DNA from 3 places in the Paenibacillus sp. FSL H8-0332 genome. Region 3 is predicted to be linked to each of the others. Evidence: riboswitches for the same ligand, from Rfam matches in the RefSeq annotation. Region 3 holds a riboswitch; each other region holds the start of a gene.

Evidence for each region. A riboswitch is a leader RNA that binds a small molecule or an ion and turns the genes downstream of it on or off. The one in region 3 is predicted to bind cobalamin.
Region 1: another riboswitch for cobalamin. It lies ahead of NST43_RS00760 (anaerobic ribonucleoside triphosphate reductase); the one in region 3 lies ahead of NST43_RS03015 (S-layer homology domain-containing protein).
Region 2: another riboswitch for cobalamin. It lies ahead of NST43_RS07130 (energy-coupling factor ABC transporter permease); the one in region 3 lies ahead of NST43_RS03015 (S-layer homology domain-containing protein).

The regions. Positions count from the first base shown of each region.
Region 1 covers NZ_CP150145.1:171,481-182,352, forward strand. The annotation lists gene NST43_RS00740 (S-layer homology domain-containing protein) at 1-3,701, opposite strand, end outside; gene serS (serine--tRNA ligase) at 4,282-5,562, opposite strand; gene ssuE (NADPH-dependent FMN reductase) at 5,970-6,539, shown strand; gene nrdG (anaerobic ribonucleoside-triphosphate reductase activating protein) at 6,629-7,156, opposite strand; gene NST43_RS00760 (anaerobic ribonucleoside triphosphate reductase) at 7,153-9,138, opposite strand; cobalamin riboswitch at 9,446-9,678, opposite strand; gene NST43_RS00765 (MTH1187 family thiamine-binding protein) at 10,021-10,329, shown strand; gene NST43_RS00770 (sugar phosphate isomerase/epimerase) at 10,378-10,872, shown strand, end outside.
Region 2 covers NZ_CP150145.1:1,650,661-1,661,532, forward strand. The annotation lists gene NST43_RS07085 (RluA family pseudouridine synthase) at 1-884, shown strand, start outside; gene NST43_RS07090 (arsenate reductase family protein) at 979-1,344, shown strand; gene NST43_RS07095 (5'-3' exonuclease H3TH domain-containing protein) at 1,372-2,313, shown strand; gene NST43_RS07100 (hypothetical protein) at 2,357-3,334, opposite strand; gene NST43_RS07105 (peptide deformylase) at 3,331-3,747, opposite strand; gene NST43_RS07110 (alpha-N-arabinofuranosidase) at 3,933-5,426, shown strand; gene NST43_RS07115 (DUF6171 family protein) at 5,439-5,714, shown strand; gene NST43_RS07120 (hypothetical protein) at 5,875-6,141, shown strand; gene NST43_RS07125 (helix-turn-helix domain-containing protein) at 6,282-7,214, opposite strand; cobalamin riboswitch at 7,354-7,548, shown strand; gene NST43_RS07130 (energy-coupling factor ABC transporter permease) at 7,833-8,597, shown strand; gene NST43_RS07135 (energy-coupling factor ABC transporter substrate-binding protein) at 8,597-8,890, shown strand; gene cbiQ (cobalt ECF transporter T component CbiQ) at 8,887-9,675, shown strand; gene NST43_RS07145 (ABC transporter ATP-binding protein) at 9,688-10,548, shown strand; gene cobJ (precorrin-3B C(17)-methyltransferase) at 10,563-10,872, shown strand, end outside.
Region 3 covers NZ_CP150145.1:698,781-709,652, forward strand. The annotation lists gene NST43_RS03000 (beta-mannanase) at 1-438, shown strand, start outside; gene NST43_RS03005 (hypothetical protein) at 487-1,749, shown strand; gene NST43_RS03010 (hypothetical protein) at 1,746-4,874, shown strand; cobalamin riboswitch at 5,688-5,881, shown strand; gene NST43_RS03015 (S-layer homology domain-containing protein) at 6,095-8,260, shown strand; gene NST43_RS03020 (DUF4430 domain-containing protein) at 8,681-9,529, shown strand; gene NST43_RS03025 (energy-coupling factor transporter transmembrane component T) at 9,526-10,470, shown strand; gene NST43_RS03030 (ABC transporter ATP-binding protein) at 10,386-10,872, shown strand, end outside.

The sequences.
Region 1 (10,872 bases), 530 kb from region 3:
TTGGCTGAAGCCAGCGCGCGGTAGAAGTCTCCACCACCTGCCATGAAGGAGTTCGTAGACAGAATGTAATAGGCTGCCGGATCAATCGGCAGGTAAGAGCCGTTTGCCTGTTTGATTTCTACGGAGATTATGCGTTCTCCCGCTTGCGTGACCTTGCCGGTTAATGAATCGATAATCTCCGGCTTCTTGGTGGAATCATACGAATATTTCATCCCTGAGACATGGGCGAACCGACCCTGGTCGGAAGCCAGGCCGCTTACTGCGTTCTCCAGGGAGGAGATGATCTCTGCACCGGTGACTTTCAGAGCTGCAAGTCCATTGCCGAACGGCAGTGTCGTCAGCACTTCGCCCATGGTGATATCGCCTGTATTGATGGCTTCGCGGATACCTCCGCCATTCTGGATGGCAACAACGCCCTTGATGGAGGCGAGGTCAGAGGCTGACACGAAGCTTGGCATCAGCTCCGTAACCTTTTCCGCAATACTGTCGGCGATCATATTGCCGATGGGAGTCTCTTCCTTACGAACAACACGGACAGACTTTCCGTCGATGATGCGGTGAGTGTAGAGATCTACAGAAGAGTAGCCTACAACCTGGTTGCGGACCGTTGCCAGCTCAGCATCAATCGGGGCTAGCATTTTTTTGGCAGCAGGGTCTTCACCGAACAGGTTAACATCCAGCAATTTCCCCTGATAGGCTTTAACCTCACCGTTCTTATCGAAGGTAACATCAAGCTCACCGAGGAACTGGCTGTATTCGCCGGTTTGTACAATCAGGACCTTCTTGTCCGTACCTGCAATCACCACAGGAGTTGGAGGGTTGTCGATCTTCGTGTGGGAATGTCCGCCGACGATAATGTCGATCCCCGGAACAGCTTTGGCCAGCTCCTGATCCACGGTGTACCCCAGATGGGTGACGGCGATAATCTTGTTGATGCCCTGGGCTTCGAGCGCCTGGACGGTCCGCTTCGCGCTTTCTACATGATCTTTGAAAATAATCTTGTCGCCAGGAGACGCGAGGCCTACAGTATCCTCAGTCGTCAAGCCGAAGATTCCGATCTTCTCTCCATACACGTCCTTGATGACGGAAGGATAGATATGACCGTCATTGGCTGTGCTTTTGGACTCATCGGTCTCAAGAATACCAGTCATCTCGTGATAGAGGTCAGCAAGCTCACTATTCTTGGTGGTGAAATCAATATTGGAGCTGGCGAATGGGAACTTGGCCGCCGTAACGAAATTCCGCAGGATTTCCGGATTCTCCTTATTCATATCAAACTCATGGTTGCCGAAGGTCATCGCGTCATAGCCGATATTATTCATGAACTTGATGTCTGCCTGACCCTTGAACTGGTTGAAATACAGTGTTCCGGAGAAGACGTCCCCCGCATCCAGCAGCACCGTATTGCCTGTCCGTTCGCTGCTGATGGCTGAGGTCCGCTTGGTGATATTCTCCAGATGGCTATGGGTATCGTTTGTATGCAGGACCCGCAGATTGAAATCTGTCGTGCCGAAATCAATCTGTGCCAGCAGCGGATCATGGTCGCTGATTCGGATGCCGTCGGCATCAGATACAGTGCCTTTCGGATAATCTCCCGGATCTGCAAAATCGGCATTAACATGCACGATATCAAGCTTGCTGGCAGAAGCCAGTCTGTTATTGACGAGGATATGATCCAGCGTCTGGGAGTTGCCCTGGAAGTTGTAGGAATACCGTTCATTCAGCGGCAGGTTGTTTACCAGATTCGTAAGCGCACTGCCCTTGAGGATATTCAGCGTGTCTGAGAACTGGAAGTCATTCAGATCGCCGAGCACGACAAGATTGGCATCAGGGTTCTTCTGAAGCACATCCTCAGCGAAGCTGCCTACTACCTTGGCGATCTTGGCCCGCTGAACTTCAGTCGAGAAGACCGGAGGCTGAACGGAGCCGAACAGATAGTTGTCGCTGCTCTTGGAGTTGAAGTGATTAGCAATCACGACGATCTCTTTGCCCCCGAAAAGGAATTCGGCAGCCAGCGGCTTGCGCGACTCCTTGAAGGCTTCATTGCCCGGATCAATGCGTCCAGGGTTCAGGCTGAGGCCGGCGCCGGCGCTATAGCTTACAGAATCAGTGGCTGTACCCGGTGTGCCTGGCTTCAGCGAGACGCGGTTCTTGTTGTACAGGAAGCCGGAGCGGATATTGCCGTCCGGAACGCCGCCATCTTGGTTGTTCAGCGGTGCGATATCCGTGAAGCGGTAATCAGATGCACCGCCGTCAATGGCTTTAATGGCGGCAATCAGCGCTGTATAGCTCTCGCTGGCATCCGTTCCGCCTTTGCCGGTTCCATCATTATCCTGCACTTCTGTCAGGCCGATGATGTCCGGTGTTTTGAGATTGACCACGATATCCTTGGCGACATTGGTGATTTTGGCCGGATCATTCTGCTGGGAGAAGTTCTCAATGTTAAAAGAAGCGATGTTCAGCTTATCCGCATCTCCCGGGGAGAGCGAGGTCACTTCTCTCTTAAGCTTGCTTGGGGAGACGTCTGGCAGGCCGCCTGTTTCCGTAGAAATCAGGAATTTGCCGAAATCATAAGTCAGAATACCGGTGATATTGCCCAAGAATTGCTGGCCTGTAGTGAGCACCGGGGCAGTCTTCACCGAGAGAATCAGGCGCTGCGGGTTAAAGTCGGCACCCGTCAGTACCAGTCCACCGGCAGGGGAAGTTACTTCAGTCGTGTTGCCCGTACCGTTGACGGTCACTACCGGAATCTCAAAGGTACTGCTGGAAGCATAGTAGACTGCCGGGCCCACCGTGGTCGGCTTGGCAAGATCCAGACGCATGCCTTCCAGGCTCTCATAGAAGTCGATGGCATCGGTGGCTGGCTCGAATTTGGCCGGATTCAGGCCATCATCATCGATTACAGCCGTTGGGATGAGACGTCCGCCAGTACCCAGCAGGGTTGGGGCCGGAAGCGGATTAGCGCTGCTGACAACCGTGGTTTGGCTGGCGGTAATCTGTGTGGTGGATAATTGTCCGGTGCGGCCAAATTCCTTGACAACTCCGTCTACCGTGACAGCATCGCCTGGTTTAACGGCACTGCTTTTTCCCTTCTGATAGATTTGGATGGCTTCCGAGGTCTTGATATCAGTATCCATATCAGCGGCTGCAGACTGGATGTAGAAGCTGTCAGCATCCTTAATGTAGGTAACAATTCCCTTGACTTCAGTGACCATAGCATCCACGTAAGGGGAGATATGTCCTGCGCCTTGAATCTGGTTAATCTTAAGACCTGCCAGTGCAGGGGCGACGCTGTATTCAAAAGTGGATGTTGGACCTTTCTCAGAATCGGATAATGAGGCATAAGCTGTAATCTTAAGAGAGGTAATATCGGAGTGAACGGTGATTGGGGCAGTATACAACTGCTCTGCCACTTCTGCTGTAGTACTCTTGTTGGCGTAGACGCTGTAGTACACGCTTGCCGTTACGGAGGTGTTTAAAGTAATCTTTGATCCTGTAGCGATCTTAGTGCCTGAGGCAGGGGATGCAGTAACCGGGGGAGCTTGAGTGGCCGCAGTGGCCGCAACCCTATCGGCTGCTATAATCGGCTCTGCCGAGGCCGTCCCCGAGCCTGTAGACAATCCCGGGAAGATCCCGGTTAATAGCAATGCTACCGCCAGGAATAGACTGAGCGGCTTCTTGCATTGTGAAGAAAGTTTCATGTGAGTATACCTCCCCATAAAATATCATTCGTACTCTATTATAATAGAGATAATATGAATCTAGTGCAATTTTTCGGCAATATTTGTTAAAATCGCATAAAAACGTAGAGGGAAATGATGAGATGTATAAAATTTTAAGGTGTTTTAGATGAAGTTAGCTACATTTTCTGAAACTATGTAAACTGCATGTTACTTTTATGCTGAAAACGGCTATTCTTCCTATAAAGGAGGAGAGCCGTTTCTTTGTTGCTTAGGAAATTATAATTTTCGTCTGTTGTGGATAGGGTGCACATAGAGTTGAGGTTAAGCGGCAGTCTTTGAATCACCGGAATAATGAGCTTGGATTGTATGCGCAAACAAACATGTCTTTGAAGGCACAACTAACGCATGAAAATGAGCATTGGGTGGTGTGGAGGCACGTGAGTGAAATGTAAGCGGAAAACCGAATATGATGTGTTGGCGGGAAGGTGTGTGGGCTGCATGAAGCCCGAAGTGAACAAAAAAGGGGCACTAATGCCCCTGAATTCGCCGGGTGTCCCAAAAGTGGGCGGATGAGTAGCCGGTGGTGGTTAAGGTGAGATTACTTGTGTTCGATCCGCTCCACCCCGCCCATATAAGGCTGCAGCGCCTGCGGGATATAGATCGATCCGTCCTCCTGCTGGTGATTCTCCAGCAGCGGAATCAGAATGCGTGGAGTGGCCACCGCTGTGTTGTTCAGGGTGTGGCAGTATTGCAGCCGCCCGTCTTCATCACGGTAGCGGATGCCCGAGCGGCGGGCCTGGAAGTCGAGCAGATTGGAAGCCGAGTGGGTCTCCCCGTAAGCTTCTCTGCCCGGCATCCAGGTCTCGATGTCATACTGTTTATGGGTCTTCATCGCCATGTCTCCGCTACAGACAGCAACTACCCGGTAGGGCAGCTCCAGCAGCTGAAGAATATGCTCGGCATTGCCGAGAATCTCCTGGAGCATCTGCTCCGATTCTGCCGGATCGTTCTTGCACATGACCACCTGCTCGATCTTCGAGAACTGGTGGACCCGGTACAGCCCGCGCACATCGCGGCCCGCCGAGCCAACCTCGCGGCGGAAGCAGGCCGACATCCCGGCCAGCCGCAGCGGCTGATCCAGCTCCAGAATCTCATCGCTGTACAGTGAGACCAGCGACACCTCCGAGGTGCCGGCCAGCCAGCGCTTCTCTCCAGTCAGCTCGTAGGTCTGATCCATGCCGCCGGGGAAGAATCCGGTCCGCTCCAAGGCCTCTGGCCGGACGATCACGGGCACATCCATGACGGTGAAGCCGCGCTGCATCAGCACATCCAGGGCCAGCCGCTGCACAGCGAGGTGCAGCAGCAGACCGGCTCCCTTCAGCACATAGCTGCGGGGGCCGCCGGCTTTGACCCCGCGCGGAAGGTCGAGGATGTCGTGCAGCTCTCCGAGCTCGACATGGTCCCGCGCGCGGAAGCCGAACACCGGCAACGTGCCATGCCGCCGCAGCTCCACATTCGCGCTGTCATCCGGCCCGATCGGCGTATCCGCCGACACGGGATTCGGCGCTTCCAGCAGCAGCTCCCCGCAGCGCCGCTCCGCTTCCGCCAGCTCCGCCTCCAGCAGCGCGAGCTCGCTGCCGATACCTCGCACCTGCTCCTTCACCCGCTCGCCGCCTTCGGCGTCGCCCTGGCGCAGCAGACGCTCCACTTCCTTCGTCAGCGCGTTGCGCTCTGCCCGGCGCAGCTCCGTCTCCCGGCGGGCCAGCCGCCGCCGGTCATCCCACTCCAGAAGTTCCTCCAGGGGGAACTTCAATCTTTTCCACTCGGCAGTCTTCCGTACAATGTCCTCATTCTCCCTGATCCAATTCATATCCAGCATCTGCATCCGCTCCTTAAGTGTGGGTAAAAAAACGCAAAAAACGCCCTCATCCATGGGACGAGGAGCGTCAGCTCGCGGTGCCACCCAGGTTGACCCATTCACGTTAAGCAACTCTAATGCACGGAATAAGGCCCTCTTTGGTCTTCGCGGTAACGGGCGAAACCCGGTAAACTTAGGGAACAGGAAGCTGCTCCGGTCGCAGACGCCTCGCGGTTGGATGCCGGTCGTTGGCCTGGTCGGGATATAGGTTTGCCGTTTATTATAACCAGAGGGGCAGCGGTTTGCAAGCATAAGAGGGGTTTGACAATATTCCTTGTACTCTGCTAGGATTATTACTAATTTGAAGTATCAGTGTCCGGTGCAGTAGCCCGGCATATCCTATAATAGCGGACGGAAGAGGTGCGGAAATGGCCAAAATAGTCGTAATTAACGGAACACCCTCTCTGGTCTCACGGATCAATGCCGTGATTGAGTATGCAGAGAGCGCCTTGCGGGAGCGCGGGTATGAAGTGGAGCGGATCAATGTGGCAGAGCTTCCGGCGGAGGATCTGATTCACACCAAGTTCGAGAGTGAAGCCATCGTCAAGGCGAACGGGCTCGTGGCGGAAGCCGATGCGGTGATCGTCGTCAGTCCGGTATATAAGGCTTCTTACACGGGAGTGCTGAAGACCTTCCTAGATCTGGTGCCGCAAAAAGGGCTGGCCGGCAAAATCGTGCTGCCGCTCTTCATGGGCGGAAGTCTCGCGCATCTGCTCGCCATTGACTATGCACTGAAGCCGGTATTGTCCGTGCTTGGCGCCCGCTACATTCTTGGCGGCGTCTACGCCGTAGACTCCCAGGCGGTGCGTAACGATCAGGGCGTAGTTGAGCTGGCGGAGGAGCTGAAGCTGCGCCTGAACAGCGTGCTGGAGGAGCTGGCTGAAGAGACGGAGCATAAGGTGGGGCGCAAGGCAGGGCAATCAGCAGCCGTAGAATAACGTTAGGCTGCCGGTTACAGCTGCCCGTACAATCAAAAGGCACTACATTACCCGAATGCGGGAGTGTAGTGCCTTTTTGTATATGAATTTTATACCCCTTGAAAGCTCAGCTCCGGCTCCCACAGTACCACCATATCTCCCGCCAGACTCGCCGGAATATCGATGATCCGCTGGTTGCTGCTCCCCCGGTAGGAGAGGGTCAGGTCCTTCAATGCCTCAACAAACCGTCCGTCGATCACGACCTGGCACAAGGCCAGCAGCTTCCATTCCGCAGAGCCCGGGGAAGCCGTAAGCTCCTCGTACGTATAGCCGGTATAGATCCAGATCGGGAAGCCCGGCAGCTCGGCGCGCAGCTCATGAATGAAATCTGCAGCCTCCTCAGCCGAGAAAAAAGGGTCCCCGCCCGCAAGCGTTAAGCCGTCCAGCAGCGGATTGCCTGCAATCTCTTCTATAATCTCCCGCCGCCGCTCCGGGGTGAAGGCCTCCCCGTAGTTGAAATTCCAGGTCTTCGGGTTGAAGCAGCCCGGGCAGCGGTGGCGGCAGCCGCTGAAGAAGAGGACGGCCCGCAGGCCTTCCCCTTCATTGATCGACTCCGGGTAATAGCCGCAGATGTTCATAGATGCTTAACACGGTCCCGGACTTCGGCTTGCTTGGCAGCATTGAAGCGGGTCTGATAGTCGCCGGTCAGATACCCTGTAACCCGGCGCAGACGGCGGATATGGGTGGTATCTTCATGCGCATTGCAGGTCGGACAATTCGCGCCGATGACCCCTTCATAGCCGCAGGCGGAGCAGCGGTCAATCGGATGGTTAATGCTGAAGTAGCTGATGTCCTGCTCCAGCGCGTATTTGATGATTTTGACGAAGGCTGACGGGTTGCTCCGGGCGTTGCCGTTCAGCTCGACATAGGAGATCGCTCCGGCGTTGCAATGTTCATGGAACGGAGCTTCCAGGCTGATCTTCTTAGCTGCGCTTAGTTCATAATAGACCGGAATGTGGAACGAGTTCGTATAGTATTCACGGTCCGTTACCCCAGGGATAGAGCCGAGCACCTTGCGGTCGATCTTGGTGAACTTGCCGGAGAGACCTTCGGCCGGCGTTGCGAACAAGGTGATGTTGAGATTAAGCTCCTCGCTCTTGCGGTCGCAATATTCACGCATGTGGCGGACGATGGCTACAGCCTTGGCGTGAATCTCCATATCTTCGCCGTGGTGCTTACCGTACATAGCTTTCATGCATTCTGCCATTCCAATGAAGCCCAGCGACAGACTGCCGTGCTTCAGCAGCTCGCCTACGCTGTCATCGGGGGCAAGCTGCTCGCCGCCTTCCCAGACGCCTTCACGCATCATGAAATCGGAGGCTTTGGCCTTCTGGGAAGCCTGAATACGGAAACGGTGCAGCAGACCGTCGAGCGCAATATCCATGTAGTGATTGAGGTCGTCAAAGAACCCTTTTTCGTCAGCAGCCAGGCGGCGGCCGGTTACCGTACCGTGGGCCAGTCCAAGACGCACCAAATTGAGCGTGTTGAAGGACAGATTACCTTTGCCGGAGCAGTGGTTACGTCCAAAGCGGTCGCCGAGCACACGGGTCCGGCAGCCCATCGTAGCGAACTCGGTATCCGGGTCAGCCGGATCGTAATATTGCATGTTCAGCGGAGCGTCCAGATTGGCGAAATTCGGATACAATCTGCGCGCCGAGCACTCCGCGGCCTTCAGGAACAGCTCATAGTTGGGATCGCCCGGCTGCTGGTTGACGCCTTGCTTACATTTAAAGATCTGAATTGGGAACACCGGCGTCTCCCCGCTGCCCAGTCCGTTCATCGTGGCCGCCAGCAGTGAACTGATCACAAGCTGGCCCTCTGGTGAGGAGCAAGTGCCGTAATTGATGCTGGTAAAAGGAATCTGGCCGCCGGAGCGGCTGGACATCGTATTCAGGTTATGTACCATGCTCTCTGCGGCCTGCAGGGTCTCGCTCTGCGTCTCCTTCAGGGCGAAACGGAAGGCACGCGGATACTGCTCAGCCAGATCGCTGCGGCTCATCGTAATCTCCCCAAGCTCAGAACCCTCTGTATTCTCCTCGAAATACTCCAGACCTTTGCGGAAGAGCTTGGAGAAGGATTTGGTCACATAAGGGGCCAGATCATAATCCAGCTTGTTGGCGGATACGCCGCCGTATTGCGCATTTTGCTGCGACTGGAAAATAATCGCCACCAGTGACATCGCCGTCATAATCGAGTTGGGAGGCCGTACGCTGCCGTTGCCGGTGTTGAAGCCTTCACGGAGAAGCCGTTCAAACGGAATGAAGATGCAGTTCGTGGTTCCAATGGCGTACTGATCAAGGTCATGTACATAGACGACATTATCCAGGGTAGCCTGTACCAGCTGTGGCGGCATGGTGAAGTTACGGGCATACCATTTGGAGTATTCACTGCCGAACTTGCTCATTTTGCCGGAGAAGCTCTCCCCGTTCAGGTTGGCGTTCTCGCGCAGCAGATCCAGATCCCGGCTTTCGATAATATCCCGTCCCAGATGAATGACCTCTTCTAAAAGATCCTCCTGTGCAGCTTGTCCTTCGTTATAACGTTTCTCCAGCAGCGTCATTATATAACTCTCTCCTCTCGGGTATTGTAAGCGTTAAAAAAGCACCCCCGGCCGGGAAGGCCGGAAATGCCCGAATGCATGATGCAAAGTTCCGGAAAGCGGAAATTTGCCTGTGGTCTGGGTGGAACATACGAGCAGACACAGGGCGATAGCTTACGCCCGTTCTTGTATATTCCGCAGAGCCGATACCTGAAGATAATCCTCGATCGTCCTCAGGTATCGGCAGCCTATGGCCCGATTGACGGAAGGCTAACTCTGCTATTGCAGGCCGCATACGGACACCTCCCCTGTTCCTCGCAGGAGTCTAAGCGGTGCCACCGAAACGGGCAGGTCTCCTGGCTTCCGGCAACTCCTCCTGCGCCTTCCCGGGGGGCTTATTCCGCCCCTTAGTGGCAATTAGCCGGAGAATGCGGCCCTGGGGCATCGCGCCCTGGGAGCATCCGGTTACAGTGGCGGGACCGCAGCGGTTTTGCACCGCGCTTCCCTATTAAGTCGCACCTCTATTACAAGGGGTGAAACACCCGTTTCTACTATATTTTGTTGTTATCTATTAAAGCTAACGCAATATATTGTGTTTGTAAATGTTTTTTTGCAATCCCGCACGGGGAGCGGGTTCGGCGCTTTTACTCACAGCTGATCCACAGTTAGTCCACAGGTAATCCACAACTTTTCTATGAATTTTCCTTGAATGTTTCATAAAATCTCCGAAAATACGCCACAAAGAATCCATAAATAGAGTGCGTCTAATCCTGGTTATCATTTTGACGGATATTAATAGAATAGAGAGGGTGGCAGGTGATTTGTGGCGAGCCTGGCGAAGCGTTACAATAAGAGGATAAATAAGAGGCTCAGGCACATCAGATCATTAGGAGGGAGATCACAATGGCAATTGGCGAAGTGACCGTTATTCCGATCGGGACAGGCAGCACCAGTCTCAGCAGCTATGTGGCCGAGATGCAGCGCGTACTGGAGACGGTGGAGGGCATTACCTATGAGCTAACTTCTATGGGTACGATTATTGAGGGACCGGTAGCGCGGATTCTGGCTGCGGTAGAAGCGCTGCATGAGTCGCCGTTCACCGCCGGGGCGCAGAGAGTCTCCACCTCGCTTAAGATCGATGACCGGCGCGACAAGATCTCCACCAGCCGCAGCAAGCTGGAATCCGTGGAGCGTAAGCTACAGGGAAAGTAGTGGGAATATAGTATCTAATCAGAAATGACGATAAGGAGCGGATTCTACATGGCAGAAGCAGCGCGGCAGATCGGAATTCAAATGTATACACTGCGGGACCAGACGGAGCGGGATTTCCTCGGCACACTGGGCAAGGTGGCAGAGATGGGATACCAGGCAGTGGAGTTCGCCGGTTATTTCGGCGTAGCTGCCGGGGAACTGCGCCGCAGGCTGGATGAACTGGGCCTTGCGGCGCCTTCGGCGCATGTGGGACTGGACTTCAGCAGCCTGGATAAGATGGAACAGGCCTTAGCCAAAGAGATTGAATACGCCGTAGAGCTCGGACTGCAATATATAATCACCCCGTCGGCACCGCTTCCGCCCAGCCCTTCCATCGAAGATGTGACAAGAATAATTCCATTCCTGGAGAAGGCTTCCGCGATGGTCCGGGCGGCAGGGATGGAGTACGGCTACCACAACCATGATTATGAATTCGCAAAAGTTGACGGCAAGGCGGTCATCGATATCTGGCTGGAGCGGATTCCTGCAGAGCATATGCTGGCA
Region 2 (10,872 bases), 950 kb from region 3:
CGTCAGAGGATATTTTGCCGCAGCCGATTCCCTTCGAGATTCTGTATGAGGACGGGCATCTGCTTGTGGTCAGCAAGGCCGCAGGAATGATCGTCCATCCGACCCACGGCCATTATACCGAGACCCTGGCGAACGGTGTGGTCCATTACTGGGCAGAGAAGGGCGAGCGGGTCCGCTTCCGCCCCGTACACCGGCTGGATCAGGAGACCTCCGGGGTGCTGGTGATTGCTAAGAATCCGTACAGCCACCAGCACATCTCCGAGCAGATGATTGCCGGAACGGTGGACAAGCGGTATACCGCGTTCGTGCACGGTGTTCCTGCTCTGCCCAGCGGCGATATCGACGGCCCGATCGACCGCGACCCGCTGGAGCCGCACCGGCGGATCGTGACGCCGGACGGCTATCCCTCCTTGACCCGGTATGAGGTCAAGGAGGTCTATGGCAGCGCCGCTTCACGCGTCGAGCTGAAGCTGGAGAGCGGGCGCACCCACCAGATCCGGGTGCATATGGGGTCGGTCGGCTGCCCGCTGATCGGTGACGGGATGTACAGTCACCCGCTGTATGGGCAGGCGGCTGGCAGCCGGGCGGAGGCGGCAGCGCCGGGCGGGGAGCGGCGTGCGGGAGAGTCGGCGGTGACCGTAGGCGGCGAGAAGCAGCAGGTGAAAGAGCTGGCGGTGACCGCAGACGGTGCGGCGCTGTCGCCGGACGACGCCGCCCGGCTCGCGCAGATCGCGGAGCTGGACGCGGCCATTCCGCGCCAGGCGCTGCATGCGGTGCGGCTGGCCTTCCGGCATCCGGTGACACATGCCGAGCTGGTGTTCGAGGCTCCGCTGCCGCCGGATATGGCGCTGCTGCAGGAGAAGCTCCGGCAGTCGGCGCGGTAAGTAAGCGCCGGATATGTTCTGGCCGCAGCTGCCATCTGCAGCAGCATGCAACATTTTACATGTACTTTATATTTTTATATAGAAGGAGAAGCCGATGAGTGACCTCAAGGTATATCAATATCCGAAATGCAGCACCTGCCGCAGCGCAGTGAAATGGCTGAAGGAAGCAGGGCATGAGCTGGAGCTGCAGCATATCGCAGAGCAGCCGCCAACCGTGGAGGAGCTGCGCGAACTGGTGAAGCACAGCGGGCTGCCGCTGAAGAAGTTTTTTAATACGAGTGGTGAGGTCTACCGGGAGCTTGGCCTGAAGGACAAGCTTGCAGACTTAAGCGAAGACGAGCAGCTCGCGCTGCTGTCCGCACATGGGATGCTGATTAAGCGTCCGGTAGTCACTGATGGCAAGAAGGTCACCGTAGGCTACAAGGAAGACCAGTACGCTGAAGCTTGGAGCAACGCCTAAATTAAGGAATACAAGGAGAGGTTACACATGAGCACAGCAACAGAAATGAAGGGCCGGGTCATGATCGTCGATGGAATGGCTCTGCTGTTCCGCGCTTTTTATGCTACCTCTTATGGTGGATATATCCGCAAGACCCGCGCCGGGCTGCCGACGAATGCGGTGTATGGATTTTTGCAGTATTTTTTCGACGCGGTGAGTACGTTTGAGCCTTCACATGTGGTCTGCTGCTGGGATATGGGCAAGGGCACGTTCCGCTCGGAGAAGTATGACGGGTACAAGGCGAACCGCATTGACGCGCCGCTGGAGCTGATCCCGCAGTTCGACCTCGTGAAGGAGGTTGTGGCGGAGCTGGGTGTGCCGAATATCGGCCTGGTGGGGTACGAGGCAGATGACTGCATCGGTACACTGGCTTCGTGCTACAGCGGGGAGTCGGAGGTCTATATTCTAACGGGGGACCACGACATGCTTCAGCTGGTGAATGACAGCGTCAAGGTCGTGATTATGAAAAAAGGCCGCTCCAACTATAAATTGTATGATCCGGCTGAGCTTTTGGCAGAACGGGGCCTTACTCCTGCGCAGGTGATCGACTTGAAGGGCTTCATGGGCGACACCAGCGATAATTATCCCGGCGTGAAGGGCATAGGCGAGAAGACCGCCACCAAGCTGCTGACGGAATACGGCACGGTGGAAGGGGTCATTGAGAACCTGCATCTGCTGCCTAAGGGCGTACGCGCCAAGATTGAAGCGGATCTCGACATGCTGCATCTCTCCAGGGAGCTGGCGGAGATCCGCTGCGATGTGCCCGTAGTCTGCGAGCTGGCCGAATGTCTCTGGGAGCTGCAGCGGGATACGGCGGCACGCAAGTTCCAGGAGCTGGAGTTCGGCAGCCTGATGCATCTGATCGGCGGAATCGCCGAGGTGCGGGATGACCGGGGGATCGTGCAGATTGAGCTGGGGGATCTGGGCTGAGGCCGGAATAGACAGCAAACCAAACAAGACAGTAGATACTCACCTATCGTGAGCGTGTACTGTCTTGTTTGCGTGTGAAGAGATAGATCGCATTATCCTCAGAGGGCGGCACAAGCAGGCGGGATAATTCCTCATTCAGCTCCATGCTGAAATGCTTAGCCTTATCATACGCGTCGAAGTCACCGGTGATCGCCGGGTCTCTTGTGCCGATTACAATATACAATTCTACAGATTCCGTATTAAAAACATGCTTCTCATACGGGTTGCCGGGCACCGGCCAGGAACAAAGCACAACCTTAGGAGCGTATTTGCTCAGAGCGGCTTTGGCATCGGCTTTTTCCACAAAATCCGGGTAGGTGATATAATGCGCCCAGCTATAATCATCGGTTGCCCGGCAGGCTGTGCCGTTATCGTTAAGGAATCTCGTCAAGGTACCGTCACCCGCACCAATCTCCAGGCACTCCTTATCCCCGATCAGAGCGGACAGGCGCTTGATTAACGAACGGGAATAGAAGCAATAGATCCCTTGTTTATTGACAAGCGGCATCAGCATCCGGGGGCGGATAATCAGCTTCCAGCATACCCGGAACAGAGGGAGCGATACGGGCTTGCGTACAAGCTTTTCCTTGAACAGGAGCTTCTGCAGAATATAACCGTCCCAGAGATTGAACCGGACAGGCCCGGAGGCTGATTCGGCTGACACCGCTAATTGCAGCTGTTCGATCAGATAAATGGCAAAGCGGGCTTTAATAATATTAGGAAGAAAAGCGTTAATGGTGGTTTGATTAAAGCCGCTTTTGACAATTTTGCTCTTCGCTATTTTGGCGCTGCTTGTATAGCTGGCGAGCAAATTATGGATCAGGTTGGCGCGCTTTTGGCTCGATAGGGCATTGATCTCAAGCAGCACTTCTTCCTTGTACTCCGGATATTCTGACAAAAGCGTGCGGGTATCGGTCTCATTCCTCAGAATTTGCTCGGCGGCCGTCTTGCTGAAGGTTAGCGCTCTCAGGTCCCGGCTCAAATGACAATACCCTCGCAGTGATCCACCTCATGCTGGATAACCTGCGCCGTAAATCCGGTAAAGCTATCCCGGTGCTTCTTGAAATTATAATCGAGGTACTCTACCTCAATATAGTCGTATCGTTTCGCCGGGCGTACGCCTTCGAGCGACAGGCAGCCTTCCTCAGTGTCATAAGGACGGGCACGCTTGACGATCACCGGATTGATCATCGAAAGGGTCAGCTGCTGCTCGACGCGGATGGCAATGATGCGTTTATTGATGCCAATCATGTCCGCAGCCATGCCGACGCACCGGTCGGAGTTGGCGTTCAGGGTCTCCACAAGATCCATTAACACGGGCAGATCCTTTTCCGTAGCCGGAGCAGACTTCTGGCTTAGAAGCGATATATCTTTACTGATAGGTCTAATCATCATACTCTCCAATTATGCTGTATTTGTGTGTCCATAATATCATTTTTGGCGGGGAAGTGAAATGCGGGAGTGCGGGAAGTTCTGCTTAAGATAAAGATTGACGAACCGGAGGAAGCTTGATTATAATGTTAATATAAGTGTTAAATGATTAACAAATATATTAATCTAAAGAGGAGCGTTAACTTCCCATGGCAGAACGCATTGTACTGAACACCGACATCCGCAAAGGTAAGATTGACCGCAACATCTACGGACATTTCGCTGAGCATCTTGGACGCTGTATCTATGAAGGCATCTGGGTTGGCGAAGATTCCCCAATTCCGAACACTAAGGGTATCCGCAACGACGTAGTGGAAGCGCTTAAGGAAATGAAGATTCCGGTACTTCGCTGGCCGGGCGGCTGCTTCGCCGATGAATACCACTGGAAGGACGGTATCGGCCCGAGCGAAGAGCGCAAGCGTATGATTAACACACACTGGGGCGGTGCGGTAGAGAATAACCATTTCGGTACGCATGAATTCATGCTCCTCTGCGCGATGCTGGAATGTGAGCCGTACATCAACGGTAACGTAGGTAGCGGAACTGTTCAAGAGATGTCCGAGTGGGTGGAATATCTGACCTTCAACGGAGTCTCGCCAATGGCTGAGCTGCGTCAGAAGAACGGCCAGGAAGATGCCTGGAGTGTCAAGTATTTCGGCGTGGGCAACGAGAACTGGGGCTGCGGCGGTAACATGCGTCCTGAATTCTATGCCGATCTGTACCGCCAATATCAGACGTATGTACGTAACTATGGAGACAACAAGATCCACCGGATCGCGTGCGGGGCGAATGCGGATGACTATAACTGGACGGAAGTGCTGATGCGCGAAGCTACCCGCTTCATGGATTCCCTTACCCTGCACTATTACACCCTGCCTAATTCGGACTGGAATCATAAGGGCGCGGCTACAGGCTTCGGAACAGACGAATACTTCACAACGTTGAAGAAGGCACTGTTCATGGATGAGCTGGTTACCCGCCATATCGCTATCATGGATAAATACGATCCTGAGAAAAGAGTCGGCCTAATCGTTGACGAATGGGGCACCTGGTATGATGTTGAGCCGGGTACGAACCCGGGCTTCCTCTACCAGCAGAACACGATCCGCGATGCGCTGGTGGCCGGCTTGACGCTGAATATTTTCCACAAGCACAGTGACCGTGTACGGATGGCGAACATTGCCCAGACCGTGAACGTGCTGCAGGCTGTTATTCTGACCGAAGGCGAGAAAATGCTCCTGACTCCAACCTACCATGTATTCAACATGTACAAGGTGCATCAGGATGCAGAATTGCTGGAGCTGACTGTGGACAGCCCGGTATACAGCTATGAAGGCGTAGAGATTCCTGAAGTCTCGGCTTCGGCTTCAGTCAATGCTGAGGGCATCATTCATGTCAGCCTGTGTAACCTGAATCACGCATCATCGGCAGTGTTACCGCTTGCCCTGCGCGGACTGGCTGGTCAAGCATCCGTAAGCGGAACAACGCTGGCCGGAGCTTCCATCGATGCCCACAATAGCTTTGAGCAGCCGGAAGCTGTAACTCCGCAGGCATTCAACGCCTTCAAGCTTGAAGGGGATACGCTGACTGTAGAGCTGCCGCCAATGTCGGTAACGGTACTGGCCATCACTCCACAAGCCTAAGGAGAGAACCGGATGACAACCACTTCAGCCTGCAAAGGATGCCGGGAGGAGTACAAGGTCACGGAAGCGCAGATTGCCCGCATTCTGGCGTCCTCCATGTTCAACCCCGGCAATACCGCTTCAGACGAGGTTTATGCCGAGCGGCTTGCGCTTTGCGGGGCTTGCCCCAAGCTGCAGGATGGCGTAACCTGTACCGCCTGCGGCTGTATCATTCCCGTTGTTGCCCGGCTGAAGGCCCGCAGCTGTCCGCTGCCGGGCGGCGGAAAGTGGCAGCCGGTGGCGGAATGACGGCCCACGCCTGACGGCATGGGGCCAGGCGAAATAGATAGGCTAGAAGCCGCTCTTGCCATAAGAGACGGATCGATCACCGATAGCCCCTCCAACCTGCATAATGCGGTGGTTGGAGGGGCTTTTTTTGCGTTGTGGAGGAGAGGGGGAGGAAGAGGAAATGAGAGGGATAAATCCCTCTGATGCGGCTGAAAGTGGGCTGGATGAGGAAAAGAGAGGGATAAATCCCATTGATGCCGCAGAAAGTGGGCTGGAGGAGGAAATGAGAGGGATAAATCCCACTGATACGGCGGGAAGTGGGCTGGATGAGGAAAAGAGAGGGATAAATCCCTCTAATGCGGCGGGAAATGGGCTGGGTGAGGAAAAGAGAGGGATAAATCCCTCTAATGCGGCAGAAAGTGGGCAGCTGAGCGGAAATGAGGAGTAGTGGCTCCCAAAGTAAATCAAAAACTAACCTAATTAGTCTAACTATCTAACCAATCAAACCAATCAAAACTAATTAGTCTATCAATCTTCCTATCCAACCTATCTAACAGACAGCCTGCTAGATAGCTACCAGACGAGCCTTTATAAAGAACCCGGAATATCTGCCACACCATCCGTATAAAACAGCTCAAACACAAGATCCTCGTTATAATTCCCGAAGCCCTTGCCGAACAGGGTGAGACCGCCGATGTGCTCGGCATCCTCCTCCACAGAGAGCCGGAAGGTCCATTGTTTGTTACGGATGCCTACCTGATCCAGGGTGACCTCGGACAGCTTCTGCCCATCCATGAAAGTGCCCGTCTGCGTAATCCGCAGCTGCTTGAGCAGGCCGTATTGATTGGTGAGTGCAGGCCACCAGGCTGGTGTGTATTTTCCCGGATTATCTCCGTAGTCACCGGGGCTGGTCCAGAAGCCGAGCGATTGTCCGTTCAGCGTGAAGGTAATATCCGACGGCCAGTTGTTGTTGACCGACGGGGCTTCGGAGGCAATCTCCATCGTGATGGCAAGCTCCTCCGGCTGCTGGCTCGACAGCAGGAAATTCGGGATTTTATACTCGACGAACCCCTTGCCGAACCAGAGAATCCCGGCGTTCACCCGCTCCTGATCCCAGAAGTAACGGGGATCGTCAAAGTGCCCGATGACCCTCTCTGTCGTAGACAGTCCGCAGGTAGGCTCGATCTGGAAGTCGGAATAATGCCCCACCGGAATGTCCTTGCGGTATCCTCTGCGCGGAGTCCGGGCCTGTCCCGGAAAAACAATCTCAGCCCCGTCGGCGGCCAGTGTACAGATCTTCTGCAGACCGCTTTTGCCGGGAGCCATATGGCTGCGGATCAGCCCGGCGGCTTCGAGCTTGCGCACATGCATGGTCATAATCGCACTGCTGAGCTTGAGGGCTGCGGCCAGCTCCTTCACGTTCATGGGGGTATCGGACAGCAGCCGCAGCATATGCAGGCGCACGGTACTGGACAGGGCCTCGTACACAGGCAGAGATTGTTCAGTTAGATCAAGTTTCATCGGATGCCTCCACGTTCAGGTTATATAGTTAATAATTATATTACTCAAATAAAATTTCTACAAGCCAAGATTGTCCGCAGGCCAGCTTTTCCAATTTATATCACAGACACGCTAAGCCGAGTCCGCTATGATGTGAGATGAATTAGCGGTGAAACAAGGTGCTCTTGTCGGAAGCGGCAAGGGATAACAGGGAATCGGGTGCAACTCCCGAGCGGTCCCGCCACTGTATGGAAGAGCTGCACTTCATAATGTCACTCGGGAAGCCCCGGGGAAGACGAAGCCTGCGGCGCCTGTATTCCAAGCCAGGAGACCTACCTTGTCGACGCACACCACGACTCTACGCGGATAGGAGCGGTGTACGGATAGGTTAATGAGAAGAGGCGTTCTGCCCTGATGGACCGGAGGAATCTTGAGTGTAGAGAGGCCCCCCGGTTTATAGCTGTTGGATACAAGGATACGGCCCCTAGTGATGGGACGATGAGAAGCACCTTGTTCCGCTTAGCCACGGGTTGCGCGCTCTATCGAACTTGCCTGCGTACATACACTCCCACCCTTTAGGGTGGGTTTTTTTGGCTTTAAAATCTTTAACGGGAAATGAACAAACATGGAGGGTGACAAATGAAAAAGCACAGATGGTGGAGCTTTGCGGCACTGGTTGCCGGATTTACGGTGTACTTTATGCTGAACGAACCGGGTACGGCCCGCGCGATGCACATTATGGAAGGATTCCTGCCGGTAGGCTGGGCGGTATTCTGGTGGGCGGCGTTTGTTCCGTTCTTTGTCCTGGGAATCTTCAAGCTGAGAGCCATGACCCGGGAGAACCCTGAGCTGAAGCTGCTGCTGGGTCTAGCTGGGGCGTTTACCTTCGTCCTGTCTGCGCTCAAAATGCCTTCCGTTACCGGAAGCAGCTCCCACCCGACCGGTACCGGTCTTGGTGCGGTAATGCTGGGGCCGCTCCCTATGAGCGTAATCGGCTCGATTGTCCTGCTCTTTCAGGCGCTGCTGCTGGCGCACGGCGGGATCACTACGCTTGGGGCCAATGCGTTCTCGATGGCGGTGGCGGGTCCTTTTGCCGGATATGCAGTGTATAAGCTGATGATGAAGCTGCCGGACCGCGAGAAGCTGGCCTTGTTCTGTGCGGCTGCGGTGGCTGATCTGAGTACGTATGTAGTGACTTCCTTTCAATTGGCGGTGGCTTTTCCGGCGGCGGATGGCGGCGTTCTGACTTCTTTTCTCAAATTCGGGGGCATCTTTGCCGTGACGCAAATCCCGCTGGCCATCAGTGAAGGGCTATTAACGGTACTGCTGTGGAATTGGCTGAAATCATATAGCCCGAATGAATTGTCGCTTCTGAAACGCAAGGTGAACGGAGGAAGAGCCTAATGAGCAATAAATGGAAAAATGGGTTGATGCTGCTGGTTGTTATTCTGCTTGTCATTCTGCCGCTGCTGCTGGTCAATGGGGAATTCGGCGGGGCCGATGATGCGGCTGAAGGTGTGATTACCGAGATTAATCCAGATTATAAGCCGTGGTTCAAGCCGCTGACCGAGCTGCCGGGTGAGACGGAGAGTATGCTGTTCGCATTGCAAGCAGCGATTGGTGCCGGTGTGATCGGTTATACCTTGGGGCTGCTCAAGGGTAAGCAGGGCGGGACGAAGCAGCCTAGCAGCAAGTGATCCGGCGGATTGACGTTCTCTCCTACAATAATGCTCTGCGCCAGTTGTCCCCGATGTGGAAAAGCTCGTTCGCAGCCCTGATGTTCCTGCTCTCTTACACCGTACATCCTGTACTACAGGCTGCAATCACCCTATGGATGATGTCCTGGTGTATATTGCAGGCCCGTATTCCCTTCCGTGCTTATGGCATGCTGTTCGGCACAGCGTTGCTGTTCTATGCGCTTAGCGTACCGGCACTGCTTGTGGAATTCGGGCATCCGGCTGCGGGAGAGGCAGGGATATTCCCGCTTCCGGGACTGAATCTGCCGGTATATGTCACAGCGGCCGGGCTTCAGCGGGCAGGGGAGCTGCTGGCCCGAATCTCTGCTTGCATGAGCTGTTTCTTCTTCCTGATGTTTACTACTCCATTCAGTGAGCTTTTGCAGGTGCTGCGCAGGCTGCGTATGCCGCAGATTGTCCTGGAGCTGATGCTGATTATGTACCGCTTCCTGTTCTTGCTGAGTGATGCAGCGCATGGTCTGCTGCTGGCCCGCCGGCTGCGCGGAGGCCGCCGGGGTTACAAGGCTATGCTGCGGGAGACTGCGGCCATGGCAGGAGCGCTGTTCGGCAACACGATGCACCGTTATTACGGATTATCGCAGGGGCTGCTGGCCCGCGGATTCACAGACGAGATTATTCTCCCGCCTTATACTGCGCGTCCTGTACCGCGGCGGTATACCGTTCAGGCTTATGCCGGTATTGCGCTACTGCTGCTGGCTGAGGCGTACTTTATCACTAACACATGAAAGGAGCCGGCCATGGTTCAGGAATCTAGCTTGGCTTGTGAGGGAGTGGTCTTTCACTATCCGGATACGAAGGAGCCTGCACTGCATGAACTGACGTTCTCCATCCCCGCAGGCAGCAAGACGGCAGTGCTCGGCCATAACGGTTCGGGTAAATCGACGTTGTTCCTGCATGCCGTCGGCATTTTGCGCCCGCAGCAGGGTACGGTTCTGCAAGGAGGGAAGGCGTTATCCTACTCGAAAAAAGAGCTGGCCGCTCTGCGGCGGAAAGTGGGCCTGGTTTTCCAGGACCCCGAGCAGCAGCTGATCCTCAGCACACCGCTGGAGGATGTGTCGTTCGGGCTGCGCGGCAGCGGCATGGCAGAACCGGTTATTGCTGCGCGCTGCCGGGAGGTCATGGAGCTGCTGAATCTGACCGATCTGGGCGATAAACCGATTCACCAGCTTAGTCTTGGCCAGAAAAAACGCACGGCACTCGCCGGTGTGCTGGCTATGGAGCCGGAGCTGATTCTGCTGGATGAGCCGACCTCGTATCTGGACCCGTTATCGGAAACGCAGATGCTGAAGGGGCTTGAAGCCATACATGATAAAGGGACAACCGTAGTTATGGCTACGCATGATATGGACCTGGCCTACCGCTGGGCGGACTGGATTATTGTACTGGAGCATGGAAGATGCCGGGCGGCGGGGACACCGGAGGAGATTTTTGCGGGACGGGAGGAGCTATTGTCCATTGGTCTGGGATTACCGCTGTTGGCTGACTTATGGTTCAGTCTGCCTGCCAGCCTGACCGCAGGTCAGAGCGCTCCCCGCACCGCCGACGAATTCAAAGTGAAGCTGCATAAGCTGCTGGAGCTCGACCACAGCTATTCATGAACGGGGGAAGAAGAATGAACAAACAAGGAAAACTGCTGATTATCGGCTTCGGCCCCGGAGCGCTGGAGCATATTACCGGCCGCGCACTGGCTGCGCTGGATGAGAGCGAGGCGGTCATTGGCTATACCACTTATGTAGATCTGATCAGGCCGCTGTTGCGGCATCAGGAGATTGTCGGCACGGGAATGACCGAGGAGGTCAGCCGGGCCCAGGAGGCCGTCCGCAGAGCAGAAGAAGGGCAGACGATTGCGGTAATCTCCAGCGGCGATGCCGGTGTCTACGGAATGGCCGGGCTGGTCTACGAGGTGCTGATTGAACGCGGCT
Region 3 (10,872 bases):
AAAGCGAATAACGGGTACCGGGACCGGCTGGACGAGATCGGGATGGTGGCTTATACCATTTACGTGCGGCTTAGCGGTAATGGGGAGACGCTGCTGGTCCGCCAGCAGGATGGCGGTAACCGGGCGCTCGTCAGCGCGGGCAAAGCGAGGATCTACTACGCGGTCCAGCACAAAAAAGGGTTGTTCAGCAAGCTGAAAACCGTGCAGATGACGATTACTGCCGAGGTGCCGGTGCCGAAGGAAGTGCTCTGCTACGTCAAAAAGCGGGATGCGCACCCATCCTCCAAGGAGGACGGCGCAAGGTTCCCGTTCGTCCAGGACTTCGCTCCCGGGCGGAACCAGCTCCCGCCGATTGAGGTCGGCAAGGACGACTTTATCCGTATTTTTTTCACCGATGGGCCTAAATACGGGACGTATTATGAGCTGGTTCCCGAGTGAGCGGGAGCAGCATACCGGGTGCTGACACAACCCTGAGGAGGATGAGAGATGTCTTTTTTTAGCCGTTTCATGAAGAAGAATCAGCCCGCAGCGAGGCCGCTGTATTACGATATTGTCTGCCCGTTCTGCTTCACGCGCTTTGAGCCGGAGCAAGTGGTGTTCCGGGCCATGCACAGCCGTGAGGATGATGAGAATTATGCGCTCGGTGAGGATGATCTGCTGAATAAATACCGGGAGCGCTTCGGCCTCGATACGGTGGATGATATGGAAGCGGTTCTGCAGCCGGCGGATATCCCGGAGGAGTACCATCATTATACGGACCATGTGCTGACCGGGCTCACCGACCGCTACGGGGTGATGACCCGCAGACGGCTCTGTCCGTCCTGCCATAACGAGCTGCCTGTAACGGCCGGCAAGGTGCCTAGCAATATTATCTCGATTATCGGGGCTTCCCAAGTCGGGAAGTCTGTCTATATGACCTCGCTGATCCATACGCTCCAGCATACGACGGCAGGGCATTTCGACGCAGCCTGTATGCCGCTGAATGCCGAGATCAGCCGCAAATTCCGCACCCTGTATGAGGAACCGCTGTTCGAGCGGGGGGATCTGCTGGCGTCTACCCAGAAGGAGAAGATGCAGGAGCCGTTTATTTTCCAGTTCGTGTTCAAGGATGAGTCCAAGCCCCCGCTGACGCTGGTGTTCTTCGATGTAGCCGGTGAAGGCATGGTCGATCAGGATTATCTGGGCCTGCACGGCCAGCATATCAAGAACTCCGCAGGGATTCTGTTCATGGTCGATCCGCTGCAGATCCGTTCCGTCCGGGAGAAGATCCGCATTAATTTCGGTGACCGCCCAGGGGAGTGGGTATCGCAGTATGATGAGCCGCGTGATGTGGTGCTGACCATGTTCGGTGATTTCATCGCTTATCAGGAGAAGAGCAAGACTGAGATTCCGACCGCAGTCGTCTTGGCCAAAAGCGATATGCTCCACTCCCTCAAGGATGAGGATGGCGACTATATCAAGTCGAACAGCAATGTGTTCAACAACTATGTGCACCGCAAAACGCTGAACCTGGACGAGTTCCACAACATCGACGGTGAAATCCGGCGCTTCATTGAGAAGGTAGACCGTCCGTTCAAGGATACGATGGATGTTTATTTTGCCAATACGGGGTATTTCGCCGTGTCTGCGCTGGGCAGCAATCCGGTCAATCAGAAGGTGGAAGGCGTGGTCAGTCCGATCCGGGTCGATGAGCCGTTCATCTGGCTTCTGCACAAGCTGAATTATATTGAGGGGAGCGACGGGCCGTGAACAGATTGTCAGGGTCCATGATCACCCAGCAGATGTATACCCGCGAGCGCCGCGGTGTATACCGTTCGACAGAGGGCTTCGATACGGTGGCGAAATCGGAGAGTCTCGATAATAATTTTGTCAAAAAAATCCTGCACCCCTTCTGCCTCTACGATGCCCCGGCTGAGCTTACGGCACGCGGCGAGAAGGATGAGGAGCTGTATCCGGCTGCGCTGCATCTGTTCCATACGGAGAGCAACGAGACAGTGATCGGAGAGAGCCGTTATCTGGCGGCGGATTTCACGGGGCAGCGGAGCGCTTTTTTTGCCCATAATTTCGTGGTGCCGCCTATCCGCTCCGAAGAGATTGTCGAAGGGTATGGAAGCTGGCTGCACGCGGGGTTTGCCCGGAGCTATGAGGGGGAGCCTGGCGGAACCCTGCCTGAGCTGGAGTCGATTCCCGTGGCAACCCGTTCGCTGGACGAGCCGTCAGATCCGCGTACGGTGCTGTCCGGTCTAGGATTCACAGAAGTGCTGTTCAAAGCCCTGCTGCAGGCGGTGATGCTGTCCGTAGCCGGGAAGAAGAAAATCTATGTAGCGCTGGATGTGCCCATCAGTGAGTTGTCGCAGCATGCGGTCCGGCTGACGGAGGTCATCTTCGCTGCGCTGCCGTATGACTTCCGCCGCAGGCTGGGAGTGATCACGTATGCCAAGGAGCCGCAGAGCCGCAAATATATTCACCTGACCTTCGTGGAGAAGGGCTCTCTGCGTCCGGGCGACCGCAATATCGAGAAGGATTATATCTTCGATCTGGCAGGTGCAAGGTTTCTGAATACCGACTTCGGCGAGTCGCGGCAGATCTATGCCGATCTGGCCTGGAAGACGCTGGTGGAAAAGGGCGGAAGCCTCCGTGATTTCGCTAAGTTTGCCGACAGCCTGCTGCTCGGGGAGAGTGCGGACCGCAAGCTGTCGCTGGCGCTCTACAATGAGCTGGCGGTTTTTTATGAAATCGAGCAAGGCAACGAAGCCTTATATACAGACAACAAGAATGCTATACTCGGCGGCCTGCTGTCCTATCTGAAGCCGGAGGGGAAGCTGGACTCGCGGGTGCGGCTGAATGATATGTTCCTGGAGCGGTTCGACCGCGAATATGATCTGATCCGTAAGAAGGGGATTCCGTCAGTGGAGATCCTGGAACAGTTCAAGTCGTATTACGCGCTGCCGGGCCATAATTACCGGGTGAAGATCGTCGATTACTTCATCAACGGGATGCTGAATTGCCAGTCCGGTGGCCGGGAGGATGTGCTGGCGGCGGCTTACGGGATTATTGAGAGCAATGCGGAGCTTAGTGAGGCGTTCTTCAAAAAAGTGCTGTCGCAATCGCTCTTCCGCAGAGCGCTGTTCGAGCCGTATCTGGAATCCCGGCTGGCGGCCGCTGCCGGAACGGCAGATATCCTCCGCCTCGTGGGCCACTTCGGCCGGAGCCTTCCAGAGGTGCTTCAGCAGCCAGCGGTACGGGATACCTTCAAGGAATATCTGCTGGAGAAGCTGCAGCGGGAGTCCGATCCGGTATCGGCGGTAACGGCTGTTCATGAAGCGGTCCAGCAGGCAGAGAAGCAGCGCCGCAGAGGCGGCGTATACCCGGAGGCCTTGTCCGTTATGGAGGAGCTGGGCACGGTTGCCGACCGCTTCCTGTTGAACCGGCTTTCGCTGGACGAGCTGACGATGGAGCAGCTGCTGGAGATCTCGTTCTTGCGTTACCGGGATACGGCAGACTGGCAGCCGCCGCTCGACGCGATTGCGAAGCGCAAAGCGAATGCGCTGCGCGCGGCCTACCGCTGGTTCGGGGAGGAGTCGCCGGACGAGGAGATTTTTGCGGGACTGACACCGCGTGAGCTGGACGATGTACAACTGCTCGGTGCGCGGTGGCTGAAGGAAGCGCGAAGCCTTGAGCCGTTCGACCGGCTGCCGCTGGCCTTCTATCACAGCAGTGAACGCGAAGGCGGACCGCTGGATTATGATGCGCTGCTGGATCTGGTGGTCCGCAAGGCGGGCAATGACAAGGAGACAGTGTACCGGTTCCTGGACTGGTCGCAGCATAGCTGGCTGTTCGCAAGCTCAGGCAAGAAGCTGTGGCCGAATTACAAGCGGGCCGTGCTGAGATACTTCCTGAAGAGCGACCGCGAGGCATTCAAGAACCGGGAATTCCGCAAAACCCATCTCGACACAGCAACGCCTGCTATGCAGACTGTCTACAATGAAGCCCGCGCCCAGCTGGCTTCGCCGCTGGCGCGGTGGGTCAGCCGCAGCCGATTTCAAATCCTGATCTCAGGGAGCATCCTCGGGATCATTCTGATTGCGGCGGTTATCCTGCTGAGCCAGCTAGGGGGACGCGGCAAGGATACAGCTGCGCCGGTGGCCAGCCCCAGCTCGCTTCCGGCAGTGACCGGACAAGCCGCTGTAGCGGTCCCGGTCTCTGTCCGGCTTGTCGGCGGGAATAGCGGGGGTGATGTAGGAACTGGCGGGGATAACGGCGGTGATGCGGGAAGCGGAGAAGCGGGCAAGAATAACGGCGTGAAGCTGTTGTTCAGCTTCACTGATGCGGCGGAATGCTCCGCCTTCAAGCCGGAGCGGATCGGCGTGGAGTCCGCCAGCGGCGTTACGGACTACGAGGTTAAGGCAACGGTTAACAGTTGCCAGGTTGCAGCAGGTGCCGGAGTAGACGGCGATGCGAAGGGTAATGCAGGCGCCGGAGCGGACGGCGATGCGAGTGGTAAAGCAGGTGCCGGAGTAGACGGCGATGCAAAGGGCGAGACAGGAGCCGGAGTGGATGGCGATGCGAAGGGCGAGGCAGGCGCCGGAGTAGACAGCGATGCGAGCGGTAGGGTAGACGCCGGAGTGGAAGGCGGTGCAGACAGTGGAGCCACCGCCTCTCCAGCGGCGGCAGGGACTCCTCCGTCACGCGTATACGAGGTGACGGTGGAGCTTTCAGCAGGCGCGAAGCTGGCGGTAGGTGATATGATCACCGCCGGAAGATACTCGCTGCAGCTGGCGGCAGATCCGGGCAGCGCCCCGGAAGCTACAGCTACCGCCGCGCCTAGCGCGGAGCCATCCGCTTCCGCAAGCCCGGAAGCGGACGCGGAATAACACAGCGGCCATAAGCAGGCCGCGTAAGCTTGTAACTATTGCGATCAGGTAACATTGCAGAGATAGGTGTACTCTATACAACTAAAAACAGTGAGAAGGAAGGCATACCTCTCTAAGTGTATTCCATACAACTAATTTTGCTCGAATGGGCGAAAAGCTGGGTACAGAAGCATTTTAGGTGTACGAAATACAACTAAAAGTACATTTGGTGGTAAATCAGACGATTTAGTTGTACAGATTGCATTTAAGAATAACGTTTGGAGCTAGAATAGCACCTTAATCGGGGTACGGCAGACCCTCAGCAAGCGAGGGGATTAAATGAATGCTGTTAGTTTAAACCTGATGATCGACTAGCTGCTCGATTGTACTTTGTACACTAGAATGAGGCATATTGATCCTTATATGGTGTTCTGTTGTATTCGGTACATTAGATTTTGGGAATTTGGCCCGGCGGAGGGGTAGTTGCCACAATCGATTGTATGAAATGCAGCAGAATGCGTTATCGGCCGCTTTTACACGAATTCTAATGTACATAATACAATCGCCTGCTGCCGCTGTCTCTGCTAGTACCGCCAACGTCTTAATTGACAACAGAAGAATGACTCCATAGTCCTGAATAGTACGATGTGCCGGGGGAGCGGGCATGTGCTGTTCAGGATTTTTGTGCAGAATGGGCTGAGCTTTGGGGGAGCTGGAATAGATATAGCTTGTCTATAGACATACAGGGGAATAGTCGATATGATGGTTTGAGAATATTAAAATTTAATAAGCTTGAGGAAAAGGTGCAGATTGCCTTAGAGACCGCGCGCTGTCGCTAGCAGATGCTGGCAGGGCTATGTCTAATAGAGGAATCTGCTTAAAAGGGAAGCCCGGTGCAAGTCCGGCGCGGTCCCGCCACTGTAAGTACGGAGCAACTCCTGAGGAGCCACTGTCTGCTAAGCGGATGGGAAGGCGGGGGAAGCGGTGAAGTATGAGCCAGGAGACCTGCCTTTTTCGTTGTTGTTTCTATTCTTCGGGGGTAAGAATGTGGAAGCAGATGCTGATATTGGCGAGGGCTGTATATTGCTGCATTGTATGTAATGTGGGAGAGCAATCGACTCCTTCAGCCGCCCTGTATTGTATTCTTCCCCGGCCGCCCTGCACAGGGCGGTCTTTAGGTTGCCGCTCTATTTGCGGAGGAAGCAGGATTCATCCATTCTATTTCAGGAAAGAGGTTAGTTATGAAGAACCATTCTCTATCATCCAGGTTCACACGGCTGGGACTTGCTGTGGTTATGCTGTTCGCAATGCTGGGAGCAGCCGTAGCCCCGGCAGGACAAGCTGCTGCTGCACAGGCAGGCGGGACTTCCGCACCAGCGGTATCCGCTCTGCCCGCAAAAGAGGCAGCCAGCGTAACCGCTGCAGTCTATGCTACTGCGGAATTCATGCTGAAGAACGGAGTCCAGTCGGACTGGCAGGCAATTGGCCTTGCGCAAGCGGGCTATAAGGTTCCTGTCAGCTATCTGAAGGCGCTTGAAGGTAAGGTGAGTGAGGCTAAGGGTGTTTTTGCCAGAGCTACGGACTATGCCCGGATTACGCTTGCCGTTAAGGCACTGGGCGGCGACCCGGCGAATGTGGCAGGCTATAACCTGATCGAGAAGCTCTACAATCACGATGCAATTACCGGCCAGACGCTGAATAATCCAGTCTATGCACTGCTGGCTCTGGATTCCGGCAGCTATACGATCCCGGCAAATGCAAATTGGACACAATCTAAGCTGCTGGCAGAGATTCTGGCAAAGCAGAACCCGGACGGCGGCTTCACCCTGACCACGGGTGCGAGTGATCCTGACATGACAGCGATGGTGCTGAACGCACTGGCTGGACACAAGCAGGAAGCAGCAGTGAATACTGCCGGTCAGCGGGCAGCAGCCTGGTTGTCTAAGGCACAGGACAAGAACGGCGGATATGGCGACAGCAGTGAGAGTGTAGCTCAGGCCATTATCGGTCTGTCTGCCTTCGGCATTGATCCGGCAGGAGCAGAGTATACCAAAGGCCAGATTAATCTGGTCAGCAAGCTGATGAGCTTCAGCGCAGCTGATGGAGGATTCGTCCACACTGCGGGCGGCAGCTCCAATGCTCTCTCTACGGAGCAGGCACTGGAGGCTATGGTAGCGTACCAGCTGTTTGGTACAGGCGGTAAGCTCTTTGATTTTAGCGGCACACCAGTGAAGAATCCTCAGGTAAGTGTCTCGGTTACTGTTGAAGGTCCGAATGGAACCTTGGCTGAGGGCAGCGTGTACGCCGGAAATGTGCTTAAGGCACTGGAAAAGACTGCAGCAGCCAAGCGCCTGGCCCTGGTCAATAAAGCAGGCAATTATGTGACGGGGATCGGCGGCGTGATTGCGGGTACTTTTGGCGGATATGATGGCTGGATGTATGTGGTTGCACGCGGCGGAGCATGGATCTATCCAAGTGTAGGGATGGGCGACTTCGCGCTGGAGGAGAATGACCGCATCGTGGTCTATTATGGCGGGGACAACACGCAGGTGGTTGATGCCGTAACCGTGACTCCCGCACAGCCGCAGCCTGGACAAGATCTGAAGGTGCAGGTAACCCAGAAGCAATGGGTCTGGAATGAGGCGACCTTCACCTCCGATCCGGTAACTTCACCGGCAGCAGGCATACAGGTAACCATCGGCGGCAAAACAGCAGTTACAGATGCTGCGGGTGTGGCTGTTGTGGCTGGTGGTCTGCCGGCGAATAAATATAACCTGACGGTTACGGGATATCTGAAGGATAAGACCCCTGCCATCGTGCGTCATACGGTCCCGGTAACGGTGGCTTCTGCGGCGGAGGACCGTCCGGCTTTTGCCGATGTGAAGTCGATCTCGCCTTGGGCGCTGGAGTCGGTATACACGGCGTATGACCGCAAGCTGATGAATGGTGTGAGTGAGGGCAGCCTGCTGTTTGCACCGAAAAAGAATATTACCCGTGCTGAATTTGCAGCACTGCTGCTTCGTTTAACCGGCAACGAGCCGTCTGTGGCGGCTTCCGCTGGGGCCTTCAGTGATGTTAAGGCCGGTACATGGTATTATGGAACAGTGAACCGGGCGAAGGAGCTAGGAATCATCAGCGGCGTGACGGCCACGACGTTCAAACCGGACGGACTGGTTACGCGCCAGGATATGGCTGTGATGATGGTTAGAGCTTTTAAGCTGGATGCGGCATCAGCTGGAGCAGGGGCTGGTAAGTTCAGCGACGAAGATAAGATCAGTGACTATGCATTGTCCGCTGTCCGTACGGTGACGGGACTTGGATATATGAGCGGCACCGGCGGCGCATTCGAGCCTTCCGCTGTGGTAACCCGTGAGATGGCTGCTGCTGTGGCGGTTAGATTGCCATAGTTCTTAGTTGGAGTTGGGAGCAGACAGTACTGCACGCTGGGGCCGACGATAAGTGGATAAATGACATCTAATTTAGCTGGATTTGCTGCAGAGCGGGAGCTAGTTGGATAAATGACACTTATTCAGGTCTAAAGCTGCAGAAGGATGAGGTATGGGCAGAATTAGATGCCTTAATTCCAACTAATTTCTGTACAGATGCGTAACCGGGAGAATTAAGTGTAGAAAATCCAACTAACGCACCCGTGCCGATGAGCCGTTGAGGCGTATAGGGTTGCCTAAGCGCTGGAGGCTCGTTAGATGGGCGGATTTGGTTGGAATTCGTTTGGATATGTGTTGAAAAGTAAGCATAAGGTGTATGAAGGAACGGGGAACAGGCTGACTGCCCCCGTTCTTTTCCCTTTTTGTGGAGGTGTGCAGGTAATGTTCAATCTATTTAAAATGGGCCGTGGAAGGCTGGCTCCGCTGCTTCTCCTGCTGATGGTATTGCTGCTCCCCGGCTGCTCCTCTGCGCAGCCGGATCAGGCAGGCGGCGGCCCGCAGCCGCCCGCCGGGACCCCGGCCGCGAAGACGCCGCGGCCTGGAGACGAAGCGGCTCCGCTGCCGGGAGCCGCTGAGGGCACTGCCGTACCATCCGCCCCGGCGGAAGGTACGGCAGCTCCAGCGCAGGCGGGCGCAAGCGAGCCCGCCAAGTCCCCGGCGTCGCCAAGCGCAGCCGCGACGCTGCCATCGGCGGGCGCAAGCGAGCCCGCCAAGCCCCCGGCGTCGCCAAGCGCAGCCGCGACGCTGCCATCGGCGGGCGCAAGCGAGCCCGCCAAGCCATCAACGGCGGCCACACCCAAGCCGCCGACCCCCAAGCCCGCTCCGGCGGCTACGGCCAAGCCGCCAGCCGCCACGCGCTCTCCGGCCGCTACACCCAAGCCGGACAACGTGGTCACCCTCTCCATTACCGGAGATGAGGAGCATGGCGTGATTCTGGCTGCCGCCCAGTATGAGCTCAAGAAGGGCGAGAGTGTGCTGGAACTGCTGAAGCGGATTACGCGGGGGCAGAAGATTCAGATGGAATATCAGGGCCGCGCAACATTTGCTTATGTGGAAGGTATAGATAATTTGTACGAGGGTGATCACGGGTCAGAGAGCGGCTGGATGTACAAGGTGAATGGAGAATTTCCGTCCAAGGCTGCGGGCAGCTGGATCGTGGAGCCCCGGGATACTATCGAGTGGCTGTATACGCTTGATCTAGGCAAAGACCTGGGGGCCAAAGCGCCATGAGCAGCGGCTTCCGTTCCATGCATCCTCTGGTAGCCCTGCTGTATTATGCAGGGCTGCTGCTGTTCGCCCTGCTGGTTTTCCATCCGTTATTTCTGGCTACAGAGATAGCCGGACTGCTGGCGCTGCTGCTGTTGCAGGGACAAAGGCGGTTGCTTATGCGCGGCTTGCCTTTTATGCTGCTGATGGCAGCCTCAGTAGCCTTGCTGAACCCGCTGTTCTCACATCGAGGGGCGCATATTCTGTTCTACTGGCTGGATCAGCCTATTACACTGGAAGCTGTGCTGTATGGACTGATGATGATGACTATGCTGCTTACTATTTTTATCTGGTTTATATCCTACAATTACACGGTGACTACAGATAAATTCATGTATCTGTTCGCGGCCGCTGCGCCGAGAACGGCGCTGCTGACGCTGATGGCCATCCGGTTCGTGCCGTTGTTCCAGCGGCGGCTGCGCCAGATTACCATGATCCAGCGTCTGCGCGGGGTAGATACCGGTACGGGAAGCCTTAAGAAAAGAATGACAGACGGAATGACGCTGCTCAAAGTGCTGCTGACCTGGTCGCTGGAGGAAGCCCTCCAGACTGGAGACTCCATGACAGCCCGCGGCTACGGCAGCACCAAACGCAGCACTTACACGATATACAAGGCCGATTCGCAGGATAAGCTGGTGATGCTGCTGTTAACCGTTAGCGGTGTGGTTACGCTGCTGTTCTGGGTGCAGGGCTACGGCAAGCTGGAGATCTATCCCCGGATGAGACCGGCGGACTTCGGCTGGCAGGAGGCCGTCATGTACGGCAGCTTCTGCCTGTTCGTGCTCATTCCTGCGGGGCTGGAAGGAAAGGAGAAATGGTTATGGAGATCCTCAAAGCACAGCAATTATCCTTCAGATACCCTGAAGAAGACAAAGACACACTCCATGAGCTATCGTTCGTCATAGGAGAGGGTGAATTTGTCGTGCTCTGCGGCCCGTCCGGCAGCGGCAAAACCACCCTGCTGCGCCATCTGAAGCGGGAGCTCGCCCCGGTAGGTTCAACCAGCGGAACTTTGACCTACAAAGGGCAGCCGCTGTCCGGGCTTCCGGCAGCGGTGGCCGCCGGGGAGATCGGGATGGTCTTCCAGAACCCGGATGCACAGATCGTGATGGATACGGTCTGGCATGAGCTGGCCTTCTCCATGGAGAACCTGGGGCTACCGCCTGCTGTCATGCGGACCCGGCTGGCGGAGATCTGCGGCTTGTTCGGGCTGGAGCCGTTGCTCTATCGTCCGGTACATGAGCTGTCAGGCGGACAAAAGCAGCTCATGAACCTGGCTTCAGTACTGCTGCTTCAGCCCAAGGTGC